3 regions of the Hydrogenophaga sp. L310 genome follow, and region 1 is predicted to be linked to each of the others. Evidence: predicted binding sites of a transcription regulator. Region 1 holds the regulator's gene; each other region holds the start of a gene.

Region 1 (4,866 bases):
GGCCTGGAGCTGCATCGCTACAGGACAACAGGGCGCGCACCAGCGTGCCATCGGCGTCGGCGTGGCTGGTGAGCACGACCACCGGCGGCAAAGCCTGAGCCGACTGGATGCGCTGCAATGCAACCGGGTCCCAGAACCCGGTTTCAGAGGCCAATGGCCAGGGTCGGAACAGCCGAACCCGGCCTTCTTCCACGCAACCCAGCGGTCCGGCATCACCCGAGTCGAACGCATCCACCCGGTAAGTGTGCACCTTGCTCACGTCGGCCGCGCTGTGGATCTGCCCCGCGCACACCAACACGACGCCTTGCGCCCCGGGATGGCTGGCCACAGCCAGCGCGTCGACCAGATTCTGTGGCCCGTCCGGCACCAGCGCCGTGGCCGGTCGCATCGCGCAGGTGAACACCACCGGCTTGGCCGGTCGCAGCACGGTTTGCAGGAAGAACGCGGTCTCTTCGATGGTGTCGGTGCCGTGCGTGATCACGACCGCGTCCACCTCGGGCCGGCTGAGGTGAAAGGCCAGCCGGGTGGCCAGCTGCTGCCAGAGTGCAAAGCCCATGTCCTTGCTGTCCACCTGGGCCACCTGCTCCACTTCCAGGGGCAATCCCGCCATGGACGGAATCGATGCCAGCAGGTCCTCAACACGGACCTGACCCGCCACGTACCCGACGCCATCCCCGGGTCGGATGGCCCGGCCGGCGATGGTGCCGCCCGTGCCCAGAATGACGCACCGCCGGGTTTCCATTGCATCTGCCACTTGCCAAGTCTCCAAAACTGGTTAAAAATACAGCCACTGGATAAGAAAACAGCTTGTTGATCTGACCAGTCCCGGTCGCGAGTCTCACCAGAGTGAGTTCCTCCCCGCATTTTCACGAGGTCCCCATGATCGAGTCGCCGCTTTACCCGCCCAAGCTCACCGCCCGCCAGCAACAGATTCTGGAACTCATCCAGAGTGCCATTGCTCGCACCGGTTCTCCGCCAACGCGTGCGGAAATCGCCCATGAGCTGGGTTTCAAGTCCGCCAACGCAGCCGAAGAACATCTGCAGGCCCTTGCGCGCAAGGGCGCCATCGAGCTGGTAAGCGGCACCTCGCGCGGCATCCGCCTGCGCAACGAAGACCTCCAATCCATCAACGAGTCGCGGGGGCGCCAGCTTACACTGCCGCTGCCCAGCCTGTCGCAGCTGATGCTGCCCCTGATCGGGCGTGTGGCCGCCGGCTCGCCCATCCTGGCACAGGAACACGTGGAGCAGACTTACCACGTCGAGCGCAGCCTGTTCCAGCGCACGCCCGACTACCTGCTCAAGGTGCGCGGCATGTCCATGCGGGACGTCGGCATCATGGACGGTGACCTGCTCGCCGTGCAATCCACCAAGGAAGCCAAAAACGGCCAGATCGTGGTGGCCCGCCTGGGCGACGACGTGACCGTCAAGCGCTTCATGCGGCGCCAGCATCTGATCGAACTGCATGCAGAGAACCCGGACTACAAGACCATCGTCGTCGAACCGGGAGAGCCCTTTGAAATCGAAGGCCTGGCGGTGGGGCTCATCCGCAACAGCTTCCAGCTCTGACCCTTCGGGTCTGCGTCGCCTCAGCAGGTGGCGGGCGTTTGGTCTGGTGCGTGATACACGCGCACCAGGCACATCCCTGCGCTGGCGACTTCATCCGCAATCCTGCCTGTGTTCAACCCCTTTTGGAGTTTCGCATGGGAATCCGCTTCAACACCAACACCTGGCGCACGCCGCTGCTGCTCATCGACAGCTGGCTGCCTCCCTCATTTGAACGGGTGGGCACCGCTCGCTCGCTTCCGCAAATCCTGCAACGCTTTGTCCGTGCCGGCTGGTTGACCCGTCCCCCAAAGAGCCCTGCGGACAGCCGCACGGGCGTCATCACCGGGCACCGCGTCACCAGCCATGCCATGGTCCGAGCCTGCCATGTGCGGGTGCTGAGGACCATGGACACTTCAGGCAGTCCGCGCGCCGATGGGCGGCTGGTGATCTCCGGTCGCATCAACGATGTGTGCGCAGAGCTTGAACGCCTGGCGGCACTGGAACTCCAGTCGGAGCGCCCGCAACTGCGCGCCTGAACCCACCCGGCTGTGCCGCTCGGCCGGGAACAACCAGCCGCGACAAATGGATCGCGGTGGTCCTGCGGGCACAATAGAGGCCATGAATATTGTGATCCTTGACGACTACCAGGATGTGGTCAGAAAACTGCCCTGTGCCAGCAAACTGGCACCCTATCCCGCCAAGGTTTTCACCAACACCGTCAAGGGCGTGGGCCAGCTTTCGGTCCGGCTGCGCGATACCGATGTGCTGGTTCTGATCCGCGAGCGCACCCAGATCACGCGGCAGCTGGTTGAAAAGCTGCCGCGCCTCAAACTGATCGTGCAGACTGGCCGCGTCGGGCCCCACATCGACGTCAATGCCTGCACCGAGCGCGGCATCGCGGTGGCCGAAGGCGTCAGTTCACCGATCGCCGCCGCCGAACTGACCTGGGCGCTGATCATGTCGTCCATGCGCCGGATTCCACAATACGTGGCCAGCCTCAAACACGGTGCCTGGCAACAGTCCGGGCTGAAGGCGGCATCGATGCCGGCCAACTTTGGGCTGGGCATGGTGCTGAGTGGCAAAGTGCTGGGCATCTGGAGCTACGGTCGCATCGGCAAGCTGGTCGCGTCTTATGGCCGCGCTTTCGGGATGCGCGTGATCGTCTGGGGCAGCGAGCCAACCCAGGCACAGGCGGCGGCCGACGGCTACGAGCTCGCCACCAGTCGTGAGGCGCTGTTCGAGATGTCGGATGTGCTGAGCCTGCACCTGCGGCTCGGAGAACAAAGCGCCGGCTGCGTCACGCTGGAAGACCTCTCCCTCATGAAACCGACGTCGCTGCTGGTCAATACATCGCGCGCCGAGATTCTGGAGTCTGATGCCTTGCTGGCAGCGCTCAACCGGGGCCGTCCCGGCATGGCCGCCATCGACGTGTTTGAGTCCGAACCCATCCTGCAGGGGCACGCCCTCCTGCGGCTGGAGAACTGCATTTGCACCCCCCACATCGGCTATGTGGAACTCGACAACTACGAGATCCTGTTTTCATCGGCCTTCGACAACGTGGTCAACTTCATCAAGGGCACGCCCACGCACATCCTGAATCCGGGCGCGCTGCAGGTTCGCCGCTGAAACGATCCATCCTCAGGCAAACAAAAAAAGCGCCCGGAAGGTTCTTCCGGGCGCTTTTTTCGTGGTCTGGCAGGCTGTTCAGCCGCCCTTCCTGGACGGTGCGTTGTCCTCATCCCCATCAGGCGGCATCAAGTCCAGCACTTCAAAATCGATCAGGTTGCCCTCTTCCTGAACCGAAGAGTGCAGCGGTGGCACCGGCTTGGCCGTTGGCTCCACCGGTACAGAGACCTCAGGCAGTGAGGCTTCGAACGCTGATATCTCTGACAAGGCGTCCAGATCGACGTCCAGTCCCAGGCGTGGTGAGGCGGGGGGAATGTCATCCAACGGCTGAGTGATACGCCCCTCCAGCGATGCCGCGGCCACTGCTGCCGCGAGCCCTTTGTTGCCCACTGCCTTCAGTGGTTTGATCGCGGTGTGCTGGAAGTCGACCTGTGATGCGCTGTCGACCATCTCGCGCTTGACCAGATCCTTGGCGATGGCATGCAGCAACAGCAGTTCCCGATAGGCCTCCAGATCAAAGACCTCGGCGTCGCCTTCGTTCGCTTCGCGAAAAATCGACTGTTCAATGACATCGAGCACGCGAGGCTGCGGCCAGAGCGCCTGAATGCGGCTGAAAGCCGTTTCATAGGCTTCCAAGCCCTGGCTGTCGTCCGAATACTGATCAAAGGGGGGCGCGCCGGCGTTGAAGAGATGGTTGAATTCAACACGCAAGGCATCGTATTCGGCCCGGCGGTTCAGCTCGTGGTACAGCTTGAACAGGTCGAGGTAAGCCAGTGCGCTCGGTTCCTGGCTGTCGGCCAGATGTTCCTTGAGCACGCCAATGGCCTTGTCGGTTTCGCCGAGCGAAACGAAAAAATCGGCCTGCTGCTGGACGTCGAACAGCTCCTCGGTGGCCACCGACCGCGATACTCCGACCTGGCTGGCCGGGTATTCGCGATGGTCGCCCTCTGCACCGGCCGGCAGTCTGTTGATACCCATGGTGGAGTCATGCAGGGAACGGTATCCATCAAAGGATGACTCCCGCCCGAGGGTCAAATCAATGTCCACACCCGACGGATCGGTCCGGTTGGAAGCGGCGGATTTCGTCACGGTGGAGCCCTTGCCCACTTTCTCGGCATCCGCCCACCAGGCCGCGTTTGCGGGCGCCTCTTCATGGCGCCCGCGCCGGCGGCGGGCGAACAGGAAAGCGAACAAGGACAGCAACAACAGCGCACCCAGCAGGTAGGCCAGCCAGGTCATGTAGCGCGCTTTCACCAGCTGCGCTTCCATCGCCTGCAGCGCAACTTTGTTGCGCGCCTCCTGCTCTCGCAGCCCCTTGGATTCTGCCTCCAGCACCGAGAGCTTTTGAGCATCGCGCAGGATCTCTTCGGGCGAGGCGTTGATGGCTTTCCAGAGCAAGCCCGCCGCTGCTCGCGTTTCTTCAGACGTGGTGGGTTCGCTCAGCAATGACAACGAGAGCTTGAGCACCGGATCGCGCTCGATGCTCAGGCCCAGATCAACGGGATCAAGCTGCAGCCGAGGAACCGCTGGTTGAGGCGCCGCGACGGCGGGCTTGCGCACCACGCTGGCCGGTCGGGGCCGGGAAGCAGCGGCCCTCGGCAAAGGTGTTGCATTGGCTGCTCTCGGCGCCGCAACGGGCGAAGTATCGGCGCCCGTGCCGCCGGCGCTTGCACCGGATCTCGCGGAGGTACTGAG
Region 2 (4,866 bases), on a different contig from region 1:
ACACGGGCACGCCGAGCGTGCGCTTCAATGCGGCGTCCAGGCCCTTGGGGTAGTCGACGGGTTCCTTGCCCTGGCGGCGGTTCAGGTAGGGGTGCACCGCGCCGCCCTGGATCGGGCCTGGGCGCACCAGCGCGACCTCGATCACCAGGTCGTAGAACTCGCGCGGGCGCAGGCGCGGCAGCATGCTCATCTGCGCGCGGCTCTCGATCTGGAACACGCCCACGGTGTCGGCGGCGCAGATCATGTCGTAGGTGCTGGTGTCTTCGGCCGGGATGTCCTGCATCTGGAAGTCGAAGCCCTTGCGCTGGCCGATGAAATCGAGCGACTTGCGGATGGCTGTCAACATGCCGAGCGCGAGCACGTCCACCTTGAGCAGGCCCATGGCGTCGAGGTCGTCCTTGTCCCATTCGATGACGGTGCGGTCGGCCATGGCGGCGTTTTCGATCGGGACCATGCGCGACAGAGGCATCTGGGTGAGCACGAAACCGCCGGTGTGCTGCGAGAGGTGGCGCGGAAAACCCATGAGCTGGCCGGTGAGCGCCACGAGCTGGCGCACTTTCAGGCTGTCCGGATCGAGTCCGGCCTCAAGGATGCGCTCGGGCGCAAAACCGTCTTCGCTCCACCAGCGGTGGCCGCTGCCCAGCGCGTCGAGCGCGGCTTCGTCGAAGCCCAGTGCCTTGCCCACGTCGCGCAGGGCACTGCGGGGTCGGTAGCTGATGACGGTGGCGGTGAGCGCGGCGCGCTCGCGGCCGTATTTGGCGTAGAGGTACTGGATGACTTCTTCGCGCCGCTCGTGTTCGAAATCCACGTCGATGTCGGGCGGCTCGTTGCGCTCTTTCGAGATGAAGCGTTCGAACAGCACCGCCGTGCGCGCCGGGTCCACCTCGGTCACGCCCAGGCAGTAGCAGACCGCGCTGTTGGCCGCCGAGCCGCGGCCCTGGCAGAGGATGTGCTGCGAACGCGCGAAGGCGACGATGTCATACACGGTGAGGAAGTAGTGCTCGTACTGCAACTCGCTGATCAGCGCCAGCTCGTGCTCCACCTGCTGCTGCACCGAGGCGGGCGCACCTGCGGGCCAGCGCCGGCCCATGCCTTCGTAGGCCAGGCGGCGCAGGTAGCTCGCCGGCGTCTCGCCCGGCGGCACCACCTCGCTCGGGTACTGGTACGCCAGCTCGTCGAGCGAGAAGTGGCAGCGCTCGGCCACGGTCAGCGTCTCGGCCAGCAGGGCATCGGGGTAGCGCTGCGCCAGCGCCAGGCGCGAGCGAAGGCGCTGCTCGGCGTTGGGCGCGAGCGCGTGGCCGCATTCGGTCAAGGGCTTGCCGATGCGCGTGGCGGTGAGCACGTCCTGCAGAGCCTTGCGCGAGCGCACATGCATGTGCACGTCGCCCACCGCGACCAGCGGCACGGCGGTGAGCTCGCTGCTCTGGCGCAGCCGGTGCAGTCGCATCTCGTCGTCCATCAGGCGCAGCTGCTCCACGCCGAGCCAGCAGCGGCCCATGAAGTGCAACAGCAGCCAGCGCGCCACGCTGTCCATCTGTGCCTGCGTGCTGCCGCGCTGCGGCACGGCGATCACCAGGCAGTCGGCCAGCGCGTTGGGGCTGATGGCGTTCAGCGTGAGGCGGTACGTGCCCTTGGGCGCGGTGCGGCGCAGCCGGGTGATGAACTCGCAGAGGTTGCCGTAGCCGTTCAGATTGATGGCGAGCACGACGAGGGTGAACGGCGCATCACTCTGCACCTGGAACTGGCTGCCCACGAGCAGCTTCAGGCCTTGCTCTTTGGCGGCCACGTGGGCGCGCACGATGCCGGCGAGCGAACATTCGTCGGTGAGGGCGAGGGCGGTGTAACCCAGCGCCTGGGCGCGCTCCACCAGCTCTTCGGGTTTGCTCGCGCCGCGCAGGAAGCTGAAGTTGGAGAGGCAGCGCAGCTCGGCGTAGGGAGGGATTCCGGTCATGCAAATACGCCGTGCAGGAACCACGCAGGCGCCTCATCCAGCCGCGTCTGGAACACCCACAACACGCCCGCGTGCGCCGACTGCGCGACCCAGTAGTCGCGCACCACGTTGCGGATCTGGCCGGCGGCTTCGTCGCGGTCCCACCAGCCGCCTTCCACCCGTTGCGGACCGGCGAGCAATTGCAGTTCGCCCTGGTAATACGGCCGGTTGGCGCGCACCAGCAGCTTGAGCGGGGCGCTCAGGATGAAGCCGGGCTGCGGCAGCTCGCTGCCCATGGCGGGCTTTCGGGGCAGGGGTTCGGGCGCCGGTTGCCAGCGGCACATCCACTCGGGCCGGTGGTCTTCGCACAGCACCGGGCGCACCACACGCTGCGGCCTCAGGCGGGCGGCGATGCGCTCCAGCACCAGGGGCAGCGTCTCGCTGCCGGCGTTGTCGTCGGGCAGCCAGGAGGCGCTTTTTTCCTCCAGCGGCATCACCTCGTCGGCGACCAGTTGCAGATCGCCCACCGGGGCCAGCAGTTCCACCCGGGCCAGGTGCTCGGCGAGCAGGCGGCAAAGGTGCTCAATGTTGCGCGTGGGCGCTGCCGTTCGCACGGTGAGGCTGCCGCCATCGCCCGCCGATTTTGCGCGCATGGCATCGTGCGCCCAGTGCAGCGTGAAGGCGGTGGTGCCGCTGTGGCGCGCGGCCAGCCAGCCACACAGCGCCAGCAGCAGGCGGCGCGCGCCGAACAGCAGGGCCGTCGCATCGTCCACGCGGAACATCAGCTCCAGCCGCTGCGCGAAGCGCTCGGGCATCGCGATCCAGCGGTGCACCTCGGGCGCACGGCCGTAGGCCCGGTCGAGCGCGGCGAGCAGCTGTTTGTCAAAGCGCCGGCCGACGCCGCCGCGCGGCAGGCGCCGCACGTCGCCCAGGCTGCGGCAGCCGATGTGCGCGAGCGTGAGGCGGTGCGGACGCACGGCGCTGAGCGTGTCCATGGGCAGGGCGTCGAGCAACACGTCCAGCGGCTGGCGAAAACCGTCTTGCACGCCAGCGCGCGCCAGCGCCAGCGCGGCCAGGCTGTTGGGCGCCCAGGCGACCTGGCTCACGCCCAGCTCGGTGCCCTCCGAGACCACACGCTCCCGCAGCGCGTGCCAGCCGCCAAACAGGCGCACGCTCGCCGCCAGCTCCATGACCACGGCTTCGTCAGCGACAGCAACCCGGGGCGTGAATTGGAGGGCCCAGATCGCCAGCGCCTGCAGCGCCGCGTCAGTGGGCGAGGCGGTGTCGTCGGGTGCCGGCAGCCGGAGCGCTGACCAGAGCATGGCCGGCCTCGCTGGGAGAAGGGAACGGGGCGGTCTGCGGCGCCGGTTCGAGCGGCAGCAGGGTGCTGGGCTTCTGCAGCCGCGGTGTCAGGATGGTCTGCAGGCCGCCGGGCACCGAGGGCAGGTGCAGCGTGGTCTCCAGCGGCGGGCCCTTGCGCTTGAACACGTTCACCAGCAGTTCCCAGTCGGCCCCCACGCGGGCCAGCAGGCGCAGCGGCGCGGCCGACGATTCGCGGGCCGCCGTGGCGGGCCGGCACAGGAACACCGGGCCAGCGCAGCCCGCGGCCAGCACCTGCAGGCGGCGCACCTGCTCGGCGCGCACCTGCGGCAGCCAGGCGATGAGCGCACCGCAGGCGTTGGCCTTGACCAGCTGTTCGGTGGACCACAGGCGCTCGGCCGGCGTCTCGGCCTGTACCCAGACCAGTTGCCGCTCGTTGATGCCGTCCAGCCGCAGGCCCGGCGGGTGCGGCGGCCGGGGCGGGCCGACCAGCACCACACTGCGACCGGTGGCACACACCTGGCGCAGCAGCGGCCCGAGCAGCCGCCATTCCAGCGTGCCGCTCTGGGCGCTCAGTATTTCGGTGACACCGTGGCCGGGCCAGCCGCCACCGGGCAGGGCGGCGTCCAGCGCCTCGAAGCCGCTGGACCAGGTGGCCGCCACCGGGCTGCCCAGCTGGTCGGCGCGCCAGAGCGCAGCCGCCACGGCGGCGGGCAGTGCGCTGGAGAGCGCACCCGGTGCGGGCACCGGGCGGGGGGCATTGTGGGCAGGCCGGGCCAACGGAGGGTCGGGCAGGCGGGCTGGGGCGGGGGAGGGCATGATCCATCAGATACTGTTTATGCATAAGGGGTATCCACTTAGCTCCAGTCATCGTAAATGCTGGATGGATAACCAGTATTGAATGGTATGCCAGTCAGGCAAACAGTCAAGCCTTTTTCACCACGTCCCGGTACGTCACCGGTGCTGTCACGACCGCTTGTTGCAGCAACCGATAGAACAACATGCCGCGTGAGTTGGATGTGCGGCGATTGAAGCGGAACACGAACTCATCCAGGTAGGCATCCAGGTGTTCGGGCTGCACCGAGCCATGGTGTGTGCCCAGAATCCAGCGCTGCACCAGAGCCGCCACCCGATGCACGCCAGCCATCGAGACATGAGCCGGAACGTTGGAGCCCAACATGACCGTGCGCTGATGGACGAAGCCCAGGTCTTTCAATGTCAGGTAGGCAGCCGAGCCGTCGGTACGCACCTGTGCGCCAGGCTCGATAACCTCCTCCACGAACGGAATCACACAAGCAGCGGAGTCATTGGCAATGCGGCGCAGGCGGATGCGGCCGAATCCTTTGGGGTCCAGCATCTCCACGGCCATGACCACCAGCACCTTGCTCGTGCTGCTCTTGCGCCCTTTGGGTGAGATGGGGTTTCGCCTGTCTGTGATGGCCAGATAGGTCTCGTCAACTTCGACCAACCCTTTGAGCTGTTCGCGACCCGGTCGAACCATGGCACGACGAAGCCGATGCAGCATGGTCCAAGCGGTCTGATAGCTGCCCAGTCCCAGCACGCGCTGTAGACCCAACGCGCTCACGCCTTGCTTCTGATTGGTCAGGTACCAAGCC
Region 3 (4,200 bases), on a different contig from region 1:
TCCGCAGACTTGGAACGAGTTTCTTGACTGGTTTGCCACCGAAGAGGCGTGCCTTGCCTATCTGGAGCGGCTGCGGTGGTCCCAAGGTTTTGTCTGCCCGCGCTGCGGCTGCGTAGGCGATGCCTATCGTGCGACGCGTACCCGGCTGATGTGCCCGAGTTGCCAACACCAGAGTTCGGTGACCGCCGGCACCATCTTCGAGAAGACCCGAACGCCACTGCGCGTTTGGCTGGCTGCGGCTTGGTACCTGACCAATCAGAAGCAAGGCGTGAGCGCGTTGGGTCTACAGCGCGTGCTGGGACTGGGCAGCTATCAGACCGCTTGGACCATGCTGCATCGGCTTCGTCGTGCCATGGTTCGACCGGGTCGCGAACAGCTCAAAGGGTTGGTCGAAGTTGACGAGACCTATCTGGCCATCACAGACAGGCGAAACCCCATCTCACCCAAAGGGCGCAAGAGCAGCACGAGCAAGGTGCTGGTGGTCATGGCCGTGGAGATGCTGGACCCCAAAGGATTCGGCCGCATCCGCCTGCGCCGCATTGCCAATGACTCCGCTGCTTGTGTGATTCCGTTCGTGGAGGAGGTTATCGAGCCTGGCGCACAGGTGCGTACCGACGGCTCGGCTGCCTACCTGACATTGAAAGACCTGGGCTTCGTCCATCAGCGCACGGTCATGTTGGGCTCCAACGTTCCGGCTCATGTCTCGATGGCTGGCGTGCATCGGGTGGCGGCTCTGGTGCAGCGCTGGATTCTGGGCACACACCATGGCTCGGTGCAGCCCGAACACCTGGATGCCTACCTGGATGAGTTCGTGTTCCGCTTCAATCGCCGCACATCCAACTCACGCGGCATGTTGTTCTATCGGTTGCTGCAACAAGCGGTCGTGACAGCACCGGTGACGTACCGGGACGTGGTGAAAAAGGCTTGACTGTTTGCCTGACTGGCATACCATTCAATACTGGTTATCCATCCAGCATTTACGATGACTGGAGCTAAGTGGATACCCCTTTGTTATGTCCAGTATTGTAGAAGATCACCTGTTATCAGCCCAGTTCCCTGGTGCAGCGTCAGGAAGCTGCAGCCCACCGAGGCCCTTGGTCGAATGCGCCCTTCCCGCCTTCCAACTTGAATCCCGGATTCGAGCGGGTTTTCCGTCGCCGGCGGAGGATTTCCAGGCCAAACGCATCGACGTGCTCGAACACCTGATCAAACATCCACAGGCCACCTACAGCATGACGGTGCGGGGTGAGTCCATGCGTGAGGCGGGCATCTTCGATGGGGATGTGCTGCTGGTGGACCGGGCAATCAAGCCCAGCCACGGCCAGATTGTGGTGGCGGTGGTCGATGGGGACTTCACCTGCAAGCAGCTCTGGCAACGCGGGGGGCGGCTCAAGCTAAAGGCTGCCAACCCAACCTTCGCCGACATCGTGCCCACCGAAGGCCAGACGGTCGAGGTCTGGGGCGTGGTGATCGCGGCGATCAAGCAGTTCAAGCGCTGACGCAGGCGAATCTGGTTGAGCGTGTTTCATGGCTTTTCCGCTGTATGCCCTGGTCGATGGCAACAATTTCTACGTCTCTTGCGAGCGTGTGTTCCGCCCCAGCCTGAACGCCAAACCGGTGGTGGTGCTTTCCAACGACGGTTGTGCGATTGCCCGTTCCAACGAGGCCAAGGCCTTGGGCATTGCCATGGGCGCACCCTGGTTCAAGATCCGGCACATGGCCGAATCCAACGGCTTGGTGGCCCTGTCGGCGAACTTCCCCCTGTATGGCGATCTGAGCGACCGGATGATGAGCCTGGTGGCCGGGCTCGGGCACCGGCAGGAGATCTATTCCATCGACGAGTCGTTTGTGGATCTCTCGGGCATCCGGGGTGACCTGGTCAAACGCAGTCGGGTGATCCGCGAAAGGGTGTTGCAGTGGGTGGGCATCCCCTGCTGTATCGGCATCGGGCAGACCAAGACCCTGGCCAAGCTGGCCAACCACATCGCCAAGACGGCCGAACGCAAACCCGGCAGCTACCCCGTCGAACTGGCTCAAATCTGCAACCTGGCTGCACTGGAACCAACAGCACGGGATGCGGTGCTGGCGGCCACGCCGGTCGAGGAAGTCTGGGGCGTGGGCCGTCGCATTGCGGCGCAGCTCAAAGAGGGTGGCATCCACACGGTGCTCGATCTCGCCCGCATGGACCTGGCCACGGTACGCCAGCGCTGGTCGGTGGTGCTGGAGCGCACGGTGCGTGAGTTGCAGGGGCAGTCCTGTGTGGTTCTGCAAGACACGGCACCAGACAAACAGGAAATCGCCTGCACCCGGTCGTTTGGTCGCCCGGTGACCGCACTGGAAGACCTCAGTGAAGCCGTCAGTGAGTTCGCCAGCCGGGCGGCCGAGAAGTTGCGGCGCCAAGAAGGGCTCGCCAACCAGGTGCTGACCTTTGTGCGGACCAGTCCGTTCCGGCCCGATCCTCAGTACAGCCGGTCCATCGTGGTGCCGACGTCCCCACCGCCGACAGTTCGCTGATCGCCGATGCGGCCCTGAACGGCCTGCGCTGCATTTACAAGCCTGACTTCCTGTACGCCAAGGCTGGGGTGATGCAGATGGAGCTTCAACCGGCTTCGGTGCACCAGGGTGAACTGCTGCTTGACGAGGAGCCTGGTGAGAGACGGGACAAAGGCCGGTTGATGGGCGCCCTGGATGGGCTCAACCGGCGCTATGGCCGGGGCACGGTGCTGCTGGGCAGTACCGGTCTGGAGGGAGATCGCAGGCGCTGGTCGATGAAACAGGAGCGGCGTACGCCGCAGTACACAACGCGATGGGAAGACATGCCCGTGGTGCGGACGTGAAGTACTCCCAATGAGGGGCACTGCTGTGCATCAGGCCGAATTTGTCGTAGGCGTTTCAAGCGACCTGAATCGATAATGGTTCCGAGTCGGCCTGAACAGTCGGCCCTCCTCCCTGAAAAGTCGTGTGACAGCGACTTTGCATTTGCCCGGCCTTCGCGCCGGGTTTCTTTTTTCGGCGTGCCCAGCAGACACCGACTGCGCATGGTGCGAATGTGCTGGAAAACAGCCCAAATCCAGCAGCAGCACAGGGGGTTTCAAGTCCTACATTGACCTCACGGTGTTCAGAGAAACGGCAAGCACTGCCACCTCACGAACAACGTCGAACCGAGGACTTGACCATGAACCATGCACCTCTCGCCAACACCCTGTGCTGGCATTCCACGAAAGCGGCAACCTTGCAGAGAAGCCTGGCGGCAACGCTGGCGAGCGCCGCCGCCAGCTTGTTGCTCACCTTGGGGCTCCTCGCACCATCGGCGGCGCGCGCCGTCGATGGCTGCCTGGTTTTACTGTGCTTTGCGGCACCGAGCTGGAAGTCGGTCCCTCAGTGTGTGCCACCGATCCGAAAGGTGCTTCGGGATCTGGCTCGGGGCAAGGCCTTTCCTACGTGCGGTATGTCTGGCGCAGGTAACTCGGCTCGGCATGTGTGGGCTCGGGCGCCGGGCAACTGCCCACCCCAGTACACCCGGGTGCATGAGTCCGAGAGCGGACCGATCTACACCTGCGACTACACCGGGGCGATCACGGTCACGATCGACGGCAAGCAGTTCACACGCACCTGGTGGGATATGGGTGGCGACACCGTGACGGACTTCAGCCCGGTCGCGAAGTCCCAGCTGGGCACTTGGGACACCCAGTACGACAACGACCACGCCACCTGGCTTCGCTCCCGTCCGTGAGGGCTGCGCCATGGAAGCATCCACCTTCGCGGCACTGGCCTTGGCCTGCGCGCCACAGGTCCACCTGACCACAGCACACGCGCTCGTCGCCGTCGAAAGCGCCTTCAACCCCTGGGCCATTGGCGTCGTAGGCGGTTCGCTGCAACGCCAACCCCGCCACCGCACCGAGGCATTGGCCACCGCGCTGGCTCTGCAGGCCGCTGGCCGCAACTTCAGCGTGGGCCTCGGCCAGATCAACATGGGCAACTTCCAGCGCCTGGGCCTGTCGCTGGAATCGGCCTTCGAACCTTGCTCCAACCTGGCCGCCATGCAGACGGTGTTGAGCGAGTGTTTCGAGCGGGCGCGACGCAAGTCACCCAGCAGATCGGGCGACCAGGTAGCCCTGCGCGCTGCGCTCTCCTGCTACTACAGCGGCAACTTCACCACCGGCTTTCGCCATGGCTACGTGGGCAAGGTGGTCGCCGCAG

Evidence for each region. The regulator LexA, encoded in region 1, represses DNA repair genes until DNA is damaged. The targets are predictions, from matches to a motif close to ACTGTATNNNNATACAGT.
Region 2: imuA (translesion DNA synthesis-associated protein ImuA) is a predicted target of LexA. The motif match lies at 4,129-4,146, and genes of this name have one in related genera.
Region 3: AC0GNO_RS10285 (LexA family protein) is a predicted target of LexA. The motif match lies at 958-975, and genes of this name have one in related genera.

Annotation. Positions count from the first base shown of each region.
Region 1 is NZ_JBVPZA010000015.1:38,591-43,456, forward strand. It holds gene AC0GNO_RS20035 (asparaginase) at 1-742, opposite strand, end outside; gene lexA (transcriptional repressor LexA) at 880-1,566, shown strand; gene AC0GNO_RS20045 (hypothetical protein) at 1,701-2,081, shown strand; gene AC0GNO_RS20050 (D-2-hydroxyacid dehydrogenase family protein) at 2,164-3,171, shown strand; gene AC0GNO_RS20055 (type IV pilus assembly protein FimV) at 3,250-4,866, opposite strand, start outside.
Region 2 is NZ_JBVPZA010000026.1:320-5,185, reverse strand. It holds gene AC0GNO_RS22905 (error-prone DNA polymerase) at 1-1,951, opposite strand, end outside; gene AC0GNO_RS22900 (Y-family DNA polymerase) at 1,948-3,252, opposite strand; gene imuA (translesion DNA synthesis-associated protein ImuA) at 3,197-4,069, opposite strand; gene AC0GNO_RS22890 (IS1595-like element ISAisp8 family transposase) at 4,176-4,866, opposite strand, start outside.
Region 3 is NZ_JBVPZA010000005.1:83-4,282, forward strand. It holds gene AC0GNO_RS10280 (IS1595-like element ISAisp8 family transposase) at 1-928, shown strand, start outside; gene AC0GNO_RS10285 (LexA family protein) at 1,095-1,499, shown strand; partial or broken gene AC0GNO_RS10290 (Y-family DNA polymerase) at 1,540-2,837, shown strand; gene AC0GNO_RS10295 (hypothetical protein) at 3,524-3,733, shown strand; gene AC0GNO_RS10300 (lytic transglycosylase domain-containing protein) at 3,744-4,200, shown strand, end outside.